DNA from 2 places in the Paeniglutamicibacter sp. ORCA_105 genome. Region 2 is predicted to be linked to the other one. Evidence: predicted binding sites of a transcription regulator. Region 2 holds the regulator's gene; the other holds the start of a gene.
What was found. Region 2 encodes HspR, which represses chaperone genes until heat shock. Its sites were predicted from a motif close to AAGTTGAGTCNNNNNGACTCAACTT; they were not measured.
Positions count from the first base shown of each region.

Region 1: the regulator HspR is predicted to act here: its motif matches at 4,272-4,296, upstream of ACIPUB_RS02910 (ATP-dependent Clp protease ATP-binding subunit).

Region 1 is NZ_JBIXLM010000004.1:29,843-36,449, reverse strand. It holds gene ACIPUB_RS02930 (alkaline phosphatase D family protein) at 1-314, shown strand, start outside; gene ACIPUB_RS02925 (acyl-CoA thioesterase) at 406-1,359, opposite strand; gene ACIPUB_RS02920 (NAD(P)H-dependent oxidoreductase) at 1,471-2,025, opposite strand; gene ACIPUB_RS02915 (M23 family metallopeptidase) at 2,282-3,319, opposite strand; cyclic di-AMP (ydaO/yuaA leader) riboswitch at 3,323-3,516, opposite strand; gene ACIPUB_RS02910 (ATP-dependent Clp protease ATP-binding subunit) at 4,313-6,607, shown strand, end outside.
Region 2 is NZ_JBIXLM010000044.1:7,862-14,468, reverse strand. It holds gene ACIPUB_RS17185 (YceI family protein) at 1-501, opposite strand, end outside; gene ACIPUB_RS17180 (VOC family protein) at 878-1,345, opposite strand; gene ACIPUB_RS17175 (YccF domain-containing protein) at 1,492-1,899, opposite strand; partial or broken gene ACIPUB_RS17170 (polysaccharide deacetylase family protein) at 2,176-2,331, shown strand; gene ACIPUB_RS17165 (hypothetical protein) at 2,338-2,604, shown strand; gene trmB (tRNA (guanosine(46)-N7)-methyltransferase TrmB) at 2,609-3,466, shown strand; gene ACIPUB_RS17155 (alpha/beta hydrolase) at 3,522-4,454, opposite strand; gene ACIPUB_RS17150 (heat shock protein transcriptional repressor HspR) at 4,451-4,891, opposite strand; gene ACIPUB_RS17145 (DnaJ C-terminal domain-containing protein) at 4,989-5,981, opposite strand; gene ACIPUB_RS17140 (nucleotide exchange factor GrpE) at 6,174-6,607, opposite strand, start outside.

The sequences.
Region 1 (6,607 bases), on a different contig from region 2:
CCCCGATCCGCAACCCGCTTCCCCGGTTCCTGCGGTACTTTGCCGCAGCCTTGGCGCTGGGTCCCGCGGTCCCGTTCGGGGCCTGGATGGCGAGCCGGGCGCACGTGCCCAACCCCCCGTTTGCCTGGAGCGGCATCAAGGGGCCGTGGTTCGACAACTGCCTGGCCATCATCGAGGCCACCGGCGACGGACTGGAAATCAGCTGGATCACCGGGGTGGTCCGGGATGGGGACCATTTGCACCCGAGGTTGGACACCGTCGAGGTTGCCTCGCTTCGGGCGCGCGGGGACCACACGCATTCGCCGGAATCGTAAACGCGGCGGGGGTCGTCAAGGCACCGGCAGGCAATCGCGGGCACCGTCCGATGCGAGACCGCACCTGCCCCGTACGGTTTTTGCCGCCGGCTCAGTACACCCGCTCCGTGGCGAATCGCATGGGGCTCAGTTCCGCGCGCCTCCGGACCAGGTCCACGGCGTGGGCGTCCAGCCTCCTGTCCTCGTCGCTGGTGAGCGCCAGCTGCCGCACATCGGAGGCGCGTCCCGACTCGTCGCGGGTGACGAAGATGGTCATGCACCGCGTCGTGTCGCGCCACGCTGTTTCGCGCGGGTCCCGCGCCCGGACATGCACCGCGATGTGCATGGAATGCGGCCCGGTGTGGATCAACCGGGCCTCGAGCTCCACGATGTCGCCGATGTGGATCGGGTTCGTGAAGTGGATGCCCCCGGAATAGACGGCCACCGCATCCTTGCCGCACCAGCCCATGGCGCAGGCCCGCGCGACCTCGTCGATCCAGCGCATGACGATCCCGCCGTGCGCGTTCCCGCCCCAGTTCACATCCGTCGGCGAGGCCAGGAACCGGAACCGCTCCCGCGGCGCGGTTCCGGCATCCGTGTATTGCTGGGCGCGCATGGCGTCCCGGATCTCGGCGCGCGCGGCAACGCGGTCGGCCGCGCCTTGCGCCAGCTGGGCGGATGCGGCATCGGCCGGCTCCCAGGGCGGGACTGATTTGGCGCGGCGTTGCTCGTCCATCGCCACGAAGACCAGGATGCAGTCCATGGCGGGCTTGAAGACGCGTTCGCGCACATCGGCGGCGTCGACCGTGACGACCACCTGCATGCTGCTGCGCCCGGTGTGCACGATCCGGGCGGTGACCTCGATCAGGTCGCCGTTTTCGATGGGCCGGGTGAAGTGGACGTTCCCGACGTAGGCGGTGACGCAGTACCCGCCGGAGTAGCCGACGGCGCAGGCGTAGCCGGCCTTGTCGATCCATTCGAGCACCCGCCCGGCCTGGACCGTGAGCCCGTCTTCGGAAACATCGGTGGGTGCGGCGAGGAAGCGCAGCGTCATGACGTCGTTCATGTGCCAATACTAGCCATGTGCCGCCGCAGCAGACGCTTGTGGCCGGCACCCGAAACAGGTACCGGCCACATGTGCGCTCATCGACCCCGAAGGGTCAATGCCATTTCTGGACTAGTTGCTTTCGGCGGCGGCGCGGATGCCCTCGAGCACTGCCGAAACCTGGCCGACAACCTCTGCGTCGTCCTTCGGGTGGGTCTCGGCGAAGCGGACCAGCGAACCCGGGATGGAGAGCTTGACGTCTTCCAGCACGGTGGCACCGGCGATGCCGACGGCCTTGCGGGCCTCGTCCTGGGCCCACACGCCACCGAACTGGCCGTAGGCGGTGCCGATGACGGCGGCGGGCTTGCCGAAGACGGCGCCGGCGCCCATCGGGCGGGAAAGCCAGTCGATGGCGTTCTTCAGCACTGCAGGCATGGTGCCGTTGTACTCGGGGGAAACCAGCAGCAGGGCGTCGGCCGCACCGGCGGCTTCGCGCAGGGCGACGGCAGCAGCCGGAACCTGTCCCTCGACGTCGATGTCCTCGTTGTAGAACGGAATGTCCTCGATGCCGGCGTAAAGGTTCACCTCAACGCCCTCGGGGGCGTTCGCGACGGTGGCCTCAGCCAGCTGCTGGTTGGTGGAACCGTTGCGGAGGGAACCGACGAGGGTCAGGACGGTGGTTGCCATAAGAGGGAGTCTCCTGTTTTTTTGGGGGGGGTGGTGCTTGATGCGTCAATCAATGTCAACCACGCAATGGGCCTCTCGATTCCCCGCACTGCCGTGACGAGCAACACATTGGCGGATGCTCGGAAGCGGCCGCATAGGGAGACTCGTGGGCGTTCTTGCGGTCATTGCCGTGGTGATCTGGATCGTTTCAGCTTTGCAGGACAAGTTCTCGAGGTACACGAGATGAAGTCCGCCACAGATCGGCGATGCCTGGCCGTTATAGCCAGCCCTCGGGATTGACCCACTTGCCGTTAACGATGACCTCGAGGTGCAGGTGCGGGCCGGTTGAGTTGCCCGTGCTGCCAGCCAGGGCGACGACCTCGCCGCGTCCGATCTTTTGTCCCACGGACACCTTGAGGGCCGAGTTGTGGTTGTAGCTGGTTTCCAGCCCGTTGCCGTGGTCGATTTTGACGCGGTTGCCGGAGTGGCCGGCCCATTCGGCCTGCACGACGGTGCCGGCGGCGCTTGCCTTGATCGGCGTACCCATGGGAACTGCGTAGTCCAGGCCGTTGTGGTTCATGTACCCCGGACCGGTCGGGTTCTTGCGGAAACCAAAGCGCGACGTCAACCGGATGCTGTCCACTGGCTGGGCGAGCTTGGTGACTTTTCCGGTGTCAGCGGTGGCGGCGGGCGCCGGCTTGACGTCCTTGGCGACCTTTCCCGCGGCAACGGTCGTGACAGGGGCCGGCTTCTCTTCCTTCTTTTCCACCTTGATGAACTTGCTGGTCACCGAGGCGCGATCGACCGTGAGTTTGTCACCGGCCGGGGCTTTGACATCTGCGACGGCGGTCTGGGCGACGCGCTGGGGCTCCGGGGCAACCTCCTCGGCTTCCTGCGCGGGGGCGGCGGCGAATGCCAGGGCGGACACGGCGGCGACTGCTGCGAGCTTGTGCGCCAACCCGAGGCGGGGGTGCCGGTTCCGGGGCGCGAACTTCCGAACGTTGTCCAGCTTGCCGGCTTCCGCAGGCACCGACTGTGCACCAGATGCGGGAGGGATTTCGGCGTCGGCCATGGTTGAAGCATCCGGGGCCGCTCCATAGCGCAGGCCTGCCACAAAGCGGCGGCCGGCATACTCCGTGGCATTCGGGGATTGCGTGGAATCCGGGACCGCGCCGAGTGCGCGGCGGCCCGACTGCCGGGAAGTGTTTTCGCCGCTCTGTGCGGTGCTCGCGATTTGCTCCGTGGAAGCGTTGGCAGGCTTGGCGTCAACGGGGCCGGACGCGCGGCGGCGCGCGGAATTATGGTGCTGGGTCAAATGTTTACCTCTCATGTATCGCCTGCGAAGTTAGCTGTCGGATTCGAGTCATGAGATCAACTCGGCCGAGCCCGCAAAGGCGGACTCAACTTCACCCCGAGATCCATGGTGCAAGACCAGGATCGGTTGATTGGGTCCTCCGCCCCTACCGGGAATTTTTGCTCCGCGATCCGCCGGTAGGGTTGGGCGAACCGGATCGGGACTGGGTTGCCTAGATGCGACCCGATGTAAAACCCTACGAGGGTAAATACAAAAGTTACAATTCCGTTATCAATCCATGCGGCGGACAAATACGTGGGTGCCGACACCGGTCGATGGCTCCCGCTGCCTCTATCCCGTACACCCGCACAAGTACGGACTTCCGGCCCTTTCCATGGTGACTAGGACCCCGGGCGGACGCCGTCCTCCCACGGCTGCACCAGCAGCTCCGGTTCCATCTGGATGGCAATAGCCAGGAGCTCCCCCGGGACGGTAGCTTAAATGTGATCAAGTAGACGATGGGCCCGGGCTCTGCGGCGGTGCGGATGCTCCCGTCCAAGCCGGTCGTCGGGCCAATTCCCTCCACCGTGGCTCACCACGCCTTCAACCAGTTGCGGATAAGGCGCCAGGTTCAGCAGGTGAAGACCCGCAACACCATCCTGGGTTGGACCTTCTTCCTTAACGGGACCGCTGTGGCCGCGGCGCAGTCCTTGTTGTTGTTCAGGACTATCACCGGGCGGCTCTCGGCGTGGGGAAATAGGAACACTGGCACATCCACGCTTCGGGCAAGAAGGACGACCGTCCCCACCCGCCGGCCTGAAGGGCAAGCGGGTGGGTGGCACCGCGATGCAGGCGCATATTCCGTGCTGCCGCACTGAAAGCATCTCCCGGCCGTCGCCCCCCGGCATCTCGCCGTCGGCGAACATTGCACCGCCGGAATCACGCCCGGGAATATCCTGTTGGCATCCGCGTTAACTTGAGTCAACGGCACTCAAGTATCCAATAGGAGGAAACATGCCAGCATTCTTTGGCCCATCCGGCGCCGGCAACGGCTCTTTCGAGGATTTCCTGGCGCGCTACCTGCAAGGCCAGCGCACCAGCCGCTTCGGGCGCCCCGTCGACATCACCCGGCTGCTCAGCCGCCACACGCACGAGGTACTGACCCGTGCCGCGCAATTCGCCGTTGAACACGGCCACACCGACATCGACGCGCTGCACTTGCTGCGCGTGATGCTCGAGGTCGAGCCCGTCGACGAGGCCCTGCGCCGCTCCGGGGCCGATGCCGGGGCGATTGCCCGCGACGCCGAACAGCGCTTGCCCGAAACCGGGCCGCGACACTCCGAATCCGCTCCCGCGCTGACCCCATCGGCCCAGCGCGCCCTGCTGGACGCCTACCAGGTCGCCCGGGCCTTCGGCTCAACCTATATCGATCCCGAACACCTGTTCCTGGCATTCGTGCTCAACACCGAATCCCCCGCCGGGCAGGTGCTCGGCGCCGCCGGGGTCACTCCACAGTCCCTGCAGGCCGCGGCCGAGGGTGCCGAACAACAACCTTCCGGTGCCGCTCCGACCCAGCGGAAATCCGCCGAGGCCAAGCAGCCCGCCAAGGGTGAGACGCCATTGCTGGAGAAATTCGGCATGGACCTGACCGCCCGGGCCGCCGCGGACGGGCTGGACCCGGTGATCGGCCGCACGCAGGAGATCGAGCAGACCATCGAGATCCTGGCCCGGCGCACGAAGAACAACCCGGTCCTGATCGGCGAGGCCGGCGTCGGGAAAACCGCCGTTGTCGAGGGCCTCGCCCGCGCCATCGTCGCCGGCGAGGTGCCGGATCAGTTGGCGGGCAAGCGCGTGATCGCGCTCGACTTGCCGGCCATGGTCGCCGGCACCCGCTACCGCGGCGACTTCGAGGAGCGCCTGACCCAGACCATGGACGAGATCGCCGCGCAGGACGGGGGGGTGATCGTCTTTATCGACGAGCTGCACACCGTGGTCGGCGCCGGCGGAGGCGGCGAGGGATCCATGGATGCCGGCAACATCCTCAAGCCCCGGCTGGCCCGCGGCGAGCTTCACCTCATCGGCGCCACCACGCTGGCCGAATACCGCAAGGTCGAGAAGGATCCAGCCTTGGAACGCCGCTTCCAGCCTGTGACCATCGGCGAGCCCTCCATTGAGGACGCCGTAGCGATCCTGCACGGATTGAAGGAAAGGTACGCGCAGCACCACCGTGTCACCTACACCGACGAGGCGATCCGCGCCGCGGTGGAAATGTCGGCCCGCTACGTGACCGACAGGTACCTGCCAGACAAGGCCATCGACCTGATCGATACCGCTGGTGCCCGGCTGGGCCTCAAGCGCGGACCGGGCATCGACACCGTGGCCCTGAGGTCGCGGATAGCCGAGCTCGCAGCCGCCAAGGACCGCGCGGTGGCAGAGGAACGCTACGAGGACGCTTCGCGTTTGCGCGACGAGGCCGAGGAAATCTCTGCCCGGCTGGCCGAGACCGAGGAGTCGGGTACCGGCACCGCCGACGCGGTGGTCGACGAAGCCCAGATCGCCGAGGTCATCGCCCGCGCCACCGGCATCCCCGCCGCGCGGCTGACGGAGGACGACAAGGAACGCCTGGCCCGTCTGGAGGACGAGCTCCACGACAGGGTCGTCGGGCAGGACGATGCTGTGACTGCCGTTGCCAAGGCGGTTCGCCGTTCCCGCACCGGGATGGGCGACGAAAACCGCCCGGTCGGCAGCTTCCTCTTCCTGGGCCCCACGGGCGTGGGCAAGACCGAGCTGGCCAAGGCGCTGGCGGCCTCGCTCTTCGGCGACGAGTCCGCCATGGTGCGCTTCGACATGAGCGAGTTTGGCGAGCGCCACACGGTCTCGCGGCTGGTCGGCGCTCCTCCGGGATACGTCGGCTACGACGAGGCGGGGCAACTGACCGAACGCGTCCGCCGTCGTCCCTACTCGGTCGTGTTGCTGGACGAGGTGGAGAAGGCGCACCCCGACGTGTTCAACCTGCTGCTGCAGGTGCTCGACGACGGCCGGCTCACCGACGGGCAGGGCCGCACCGTCGACTTCCGCAACACCGTCATCATCATGACCTCCAACCTCGGCTCGGAGTTCCTGGCCAGCCGCGGCGCCCCGCTGGGCTTCGGTAGCGATTCCGGCACCGGCTCCGAGCGCGAGCTGCGCGCCAAGGTCATGGGCCGGCTGCGTGAGACCATGCGGCCGGAGTTCCTGAACCGGATCGACGAGACGGTGCTCTTCCGCAAGCTGGAGGCGGAGCAGCTGCGCGGGATCGTGCGGCTGCAG
Region 2 (6,607 bases):
CACCAGGACGCCCCCTGAATCGAGCACCTTGTTCCAACTCACGCCGTACTCGCGGCGGTCAATGCGGCGGCTGCCCTCAAAGCCCGCACGGAGGTTGCCGAACGGGTCGGTCTCAACCCCGGTGAATTCCATGGGGACGGCAATCTCGCGTGTGGTCTCCTTGATGGTCAGTTCGCCGTTGACGATGAAGCTGTTCTCGTCCACCTGGTCGATGCGCGTGGACCGGAAGACGATTTTGGGGTATTTCGGAGCATCGAAGAAGTCGTTGGTCCGCAGGTGCTGGTCGCGGTCCGCGTTACGCGTGTCGACACTGGCCACCTTCACCGACATCTCGACAGTGCTCTTGCCGACATCCTCCACGTCGACATGAATGGTTCCCTCGACTTCGTTGAAGGCACCCCGCACCTTCGTCACCATCGCGTGGCGGGCGTTGAAGCCGATACGAGTGTGGCCTGGATCGAATCGCCACGTCCCCGCGTAGGCTGGATCGAGCTGGGTCATTGTTCCCCCTTGGTTGCGGTGCAGCTGAGTTAGTCCCCCCGACTGCTGCTCACATTACCAACGCAATGGACGAACGTCTTCGGTTACCCGCTACTTTTTGCCGGGATCCACGAGACTTCCGAAGGGCACGGCCGGCGTCGCGCTATCCGGTGGGGGCCGGCCATGCCCAGTCGGTCGGATACCCCCGGTCCGCCACCGAAGATGCGGACAGGGTAGGAAGTGCGTCGGCACGCCCAGGGCAAGGTGCCCGTGCCGGATAAAACGCGGACCTGTTCAAGACGCCCGTGCCTCTGGGCCCACGGTCGCAATAACGCAGAGGAGCGCCTCGGCTGCACCCGGCGCACGCGCAGCGGCACCTGAAGGGTCAGCCGTCCACTTATCCCTTGGCAGCGGCCTCCAGAACCGCGATATCGAGTTTCCTCATGGGCATGAACGCTTCGACCACCCTTCGGGCGACCTCCGGATCCGGGTCGCTGAGCAACTCGACCATGCGAACCGGGACGACCTGCCAGGACATGCCAAAGCGGTCCTTGAGCCAACCGCACTGGCTTTCTTCCCCACCGTCGGTGAGCTTGTCCCAGAAGTAGTCGACCTCGGTCTGGTCCTCGCACATGATTTGGAAGGAAATGGCTTCGTTGAACTTGAAGAGCGGGCCACCGTTTAGTGCAACGAAGGGGCGTCCATCGAGATTGAATTCGACTGTCAGCGGCTCGTTCACCGGATTCCCCTGCGTGTCCATGTCGAGTTGTGAAACGATCCGGGAATTCGGGAAAATGCCGGTGTAGAACCGGGCCGCTTCCAGCCCTTGTCCATCGAACCACAGGCAGTTAATCAGGTCTTTCATCGGTCTTGGCCTCATCCAGTCGACAGTTGGCGTTGCTTCTCACAACCACAGACTAGAAATCGCTTCTTCGAGATACAAGGGGCGGCGCCGATATCCGTCGTTGAAGTTTGATATTCCATTCCCCCGCCATACGGCGGTCGCGGGCCTCAGCGGGACATCGGCATGTATCGGGCGCTCGGAACGATTTCCTTGCCCAGGGGCATGAGGGATATCGGGATCATCTTCAGATTCGCGAGACCCAACGGAATGCCGACGATGCTCACGAACATGGGGATGGCGGTCACGACGTGCCCGATGGCGATCCAGATTCCGGCGACCAGCACCCAGATGACATTTCCAATGGTTGAAAATGCACCTACTTGGCCGCGGTCCACCACGGTGCGCCCGAAGGGCCACAGCGCGTACAGGGCGATGCGGAAGGAAGCGATGCCAAAGGGAATCGTCACGATGAGCAGGCAGCAAATGATCCCGGCCAGGACGTAGCCCAGCGCCAGCCAGATGCCGCCGAAAACGAGCCAGATGATGTTCAGGATCACGGAAAGAGTGTTTCGCATGTTTCAAGTCTCTCCCTGGAGGCCGGGGCACACCATGGGGTAACACCCTGAGCCATCCCCCATTGTTCGGTGACGCTTTCCAACGATCCGGAAGGAAGCCCCCTGGTTATTCGATAGTCACGGGCCACGCGTGGGAGATTGTTGGAAGCCGCCTGCGTCGACTACGGACACGGATCCAAGACCGGGCTGGTGCTCGACCCCCGGGGGCGACGGCAATGCGTTCACCGCGTCCCGTGCCACCGGGCCGTACGCCAGGCTCCGCCCTGACACGCTGCAGTGCAAGGTGGCAGAGGCCACGAGATCGAAAGCCATGGGTGGAACCGTCACTCGCATACTTCGCTGCGCTCGTCCCGAATCCGACGTGAGATTGACCGCACCTATGACGTGATTTCGCAGGCCGTCGGCCAATCCACGACGTTGCTGCGCCCACCTTGCGGTGTGCGCCATTCCATCAGCGACAGGCACGCGGGCGCCCCCGGGGTCCTTTTGGATGTCGACACGTTGGGCTGGAAACACCGCAACACCGCCGCCGTACCGAGGATCCTTTCCCGCTTGCGCGTCAAGGAGTATGCCTTTGTCGCCGTCACCGAGCTCATGGGCCCCGCGGGGCTTGGTGCCGGTGAGACCTATGCCCGCGCCGCGGCGGGCGAAGCCCGACCAGGGGAAGTCCGGGGAAAGTGGGAGACTGAAGTTCGCTACCCTTAACTACATGAGCATTCCCCCAGAACGCAAGGCGCCGGTCAGCGGCCGCGCCGTCGACGACCTCAGCTTTTACCAAACCGAACCAGTGTCGTTTGTCCGCCGCGGCAGCCGCTTGCACGGGCGCCGCGCCGATGCCTGGGAACGCACTGCGCAAAAATACATCATCGAGCCACCCCGCAACCAGGCCGACACGTCAGTGGCCGAAGGCTACGAATTCGACCAGCAGGCCCTCTACGGCCGTACGGCACCGCTCATTGTCGAGATCGGTTCGGGTCTGGGCGAGGCCATGGCATTTGCCGCCAGTGAGAACCGCGACAAGGACTTCCTGGCAGTGGAGGTCTACCGCCCCGGACTGGCTGCGCTCATGGTCCGGGTGGAAAACAACGAACTGACAAACGTGCGTGCGGTGCAGGCCAACGCCCCGGAGGTCCTGGACTCCATGCTCCCGGCAGCCTCGGCCGACGAGATCTGGGTGTTCTTCTCCGATCCGTGGCACAAGATCCGCCACCACAAGCGCCGGCTCATCAAGGACACCTTCGTCCAGAAGCTCGAACGTGTCCTGGTTCCCGGAGGCGTTGTCCGTCTTGCGACCGACTGGTCCAACTATGCCGAGCAGATACGGGATGTCTTCGACGCCGCCCCTGCATTCACCAACCTCCACCCGGGCGAGCTGTCCGGCGAAGACAGCAACCTCACCAGGGTCCGGCGCCTCGGCCTGGAAAACGAGGACCAGGATCCCGGCTTCACGGATGGGCGCGGTGGCTGGGCCCCGCGCTTTGAGGGCCGCACGCTGACCAGCTTCGAGGGCAAGGCGTTGAAGGCCGGTCGGCTGATCTTCGACCTGGCATACCGCAAGGATCTTTAGGACCAGCGCCATGCCGGGCGGTGCGGGGTTTGGGCCCTGCACCGCCCTCCCGTCTTTAAGGCAGGGGTGCCTGTCCGGTGGTGATCAGCGCCAGGTTCCGCAGCGAAAGCGTGTCGGGATCCCGGTAACCCCTCGTCGAGGACGGCTTGTCTTCCCGGTATTGGGAGGTATTGTGGCCCTTGGCCGCGTGCAACCCCAGCCCCGGCTTCGGTCCGACGTTGAATTCATGGCCAGCAAGCAATTTGCGACCCGAAAGGGTGCGTCCCAGCCATGCCAGGTAGTCCCTTTCGGCGATCGCCTCGTAGATGTTGGCCGATGGGACGTTGAGCCGGCCCGGCTCCCGCGAAAAGTGCCGGGGAATCCCGGCCGAACCGATCATGGCCAGCGCCTGGGCCCCAAGCCCGCCCCCGGATTGCGCGTCCAGCACCTGTGCCGCAAGGGTCGCCGCATAGGAGTGTGCCTCCACGGCCAAGTGCGGCTTGTCGGGACGCAGCCGGACGAAAGTAGCCAGGTCCTGGCCCAGCCGTTGCAGGCCGCGCCGCGCCGCGGCATTCAGCAGTGCGCCGGCCAAGTTCGGTGTTCGATATCCAAGCCAGGCCACGACCGCGGGTTCGGCGACCCCTACCTTTTGTTGTTCCAGGTACAACTGCCCGGCCTCCCGCACGCTGCCCCACAAGGCGCTGCGTGCCCGGATCCCGGTCCCCGAGAGCTGGAAGGTGACGTGGGTGGCGGTGTCCAGGTCGCCCACGGCGACGGCCGCGAGTGGTTCCCTGGCGGAGAGATCAAGGTACAGCAGGTGGCGGGACGGAATGGCCGGGTCCATGGACCCCTGGCGCAAGGCATGGGCGGTGCCGTCCAGGCCCTGGCGATGGGCCGTGCCCAGCCTCCCCCGGATCGCACACAACGCCTCGAACCGGTCGTGGGCAGCGGCGGACAGCCGCGCATAGCCCCCACCCGAAGTCAGTGGCGCATCCTCGCTACCGTTCACGGAAGCTGCTTGCCCCGCGGCTTCCACACCACCACGGCCTGGCTGCGGCCGCGCGGCCTTTGGCCCCGCGCCAGCGACACCACGTCGCCGGTGCTGCCGGCGGCAAAGACGCGTCCGAGTCCGGACGCCTGGTGGGCGCTGCGCAGGGCGAAGACCTCGTTGCTGAGTTCACCGACCCGCGATCGCAGTGCGGCAACCTGGTTTTCCAGGGCCATGATGCGCTTGATGCCCTCCAAGGACACTCCGTCCTTGGAGAGCCGCTGGATTTCCCGCAGCAAGTCCACATCGTGTTCGGAGTACCTGCGCTGCTTGCCGCCTTGGCGGGAGGGCGAAACCAGTCCCAGCCGGTCGTACTGGCGCAGCGTCTGGGGGTGCATGTCGGCCAGGTCGGCCGCCACAGAAATGACGAAGATCGGCCTTAGTCTGTCATTGCCCACGATCCCTGCCTTTCAATCATTCTCATTCACCGTAGCCAATTTCCTGGTATTGCGAAGCGCCCCGTGCCGCTGTGGGGCGGCACGGGGCGATCGATAACTAGAGAACTGCACGCGAGAGCAGGCTCTCGCGTGGGTTCTCCGCCTTGGTGGCCTCGGCGAAGGCCTCGACGGCCGCCTTGGCCTCCTTGGAGAGGTTCTGCGGAACCACCACATCCAGGGTGACCAGCAGGTCGCCCGTGATCTTGGAGGTGTTCACCCCGCGCCCCTTCAGGCGCAAGGTGCGGCCATTCGAAGAGCCGGCCGGAACCTTTAGCTTGACGGTTTCGCCGCTCAGCGTGGGAATCTCGATCTGCCCGCCCAGGGCGGCCTCGTCGAAGGTCACCGGCACGTGGATCCGGATGTTGTTGTCTTCGCGGATAAAGACCGGGTGCGGCTTGACGGTGACCTTGACGATCAGGTCGCCGGCACCGGCGGAGCCGGGTGAACCCTTGCCGCGGACTCGGACCGATTGCCCGTCCTTGATCCCGGCTGGAATCCGCACGTCGATGACCTCGCCATTGGCCTCGCGCAGGCCGATGGTGGTTCCCTTCATGGAACCGGCAAAGGAGATCGTGGTGCTTGCAGTTCGGTCGGCACCCTTGCGAGGTGCCTGTTGTCCGAAGCCGCCAAACCCTCCGCCGCCGCCGCCAAAGAGGTCGGCAAAATCGGGTGGGACTTGGCCGCCGCCGCGTCGGCCGCCCCCGCCGCCGCGTCGGCCGCCCCCGCCCCCGCTGTTGAAGAGGTTGGAGAAGACATCCTCGAAGCCGCCGTTGCCCGGTGCCCCGCCGTGGCCGCCTGCGCTGAATCGCGCCCCCGAGCCCATGGCACGGATGGCGTCGTACTGCTGGCGGTCCTCGGGATCAGAAAGCACCGAATGGGCTTCGGTGATGTCCTTGAACCGTCGTTCGGACTCGGCATCCCCGGAGTTGGTGTCCGGATGGTATTTCCGCGCCATCTTCCGGTATGCCTTTTTGATGTCCGCGTCGCTGGCGTCCTTGGAGACGCCAAGAATCGTGTAAAAATCCTTGTCGACCCAGTCCTGGCTTGCCACTGGGCGCCTCCTTTGCTGTAAAAATCCTTGTGGCTCACCCGCCGCTCAATCGTGACAGGGAGAAATCCGTGATGTTGGATCCACCAAGTATGCGGCGGATCGCCGGTTCCATCTCTGGAACCATTGCGAGCCGCCGCACCTTGGTGGGGGGGGTGCGGCACCCGCATTGCTGCAGGTGCCGCGTGTTGGTGCCTACTCCCCGAGGGAGACGATCACCTGGGCTGCGCGAAGGATGCGGTCACCCTTCTTGAACCCGGGGCGCAGCACCTGCGCCACATGGTCCGCCGAGATCTCGGCATGCGGCTGCTGGATCAGCGCCTCGTGGACGTTCGGGTCGAACGCCACTCCGGCCTCGGCGATACGCTCCAGGCCGAGGCCCTCGAGCACCGCGTCGAGCTTGTTGGCGATCGAAGCGAACGGCCCGTCGACCAGGTCCCCGTGCAGGCGAGCCGCGTCGATGTCGTCGAGTACCGGCAACAGGTTGGTGAAGACCGACTGCACGGCGTTTTCGCGTGCCACGTCCCGGTCGCGCTCTACGCGCTTGCGGTAGTTGACGTATTCGGCCTGCAGGCGCAACAGGTCCTCGCGCAATTCGGCTTCCTTGTCGCCGACCGGGGTTTGATCCC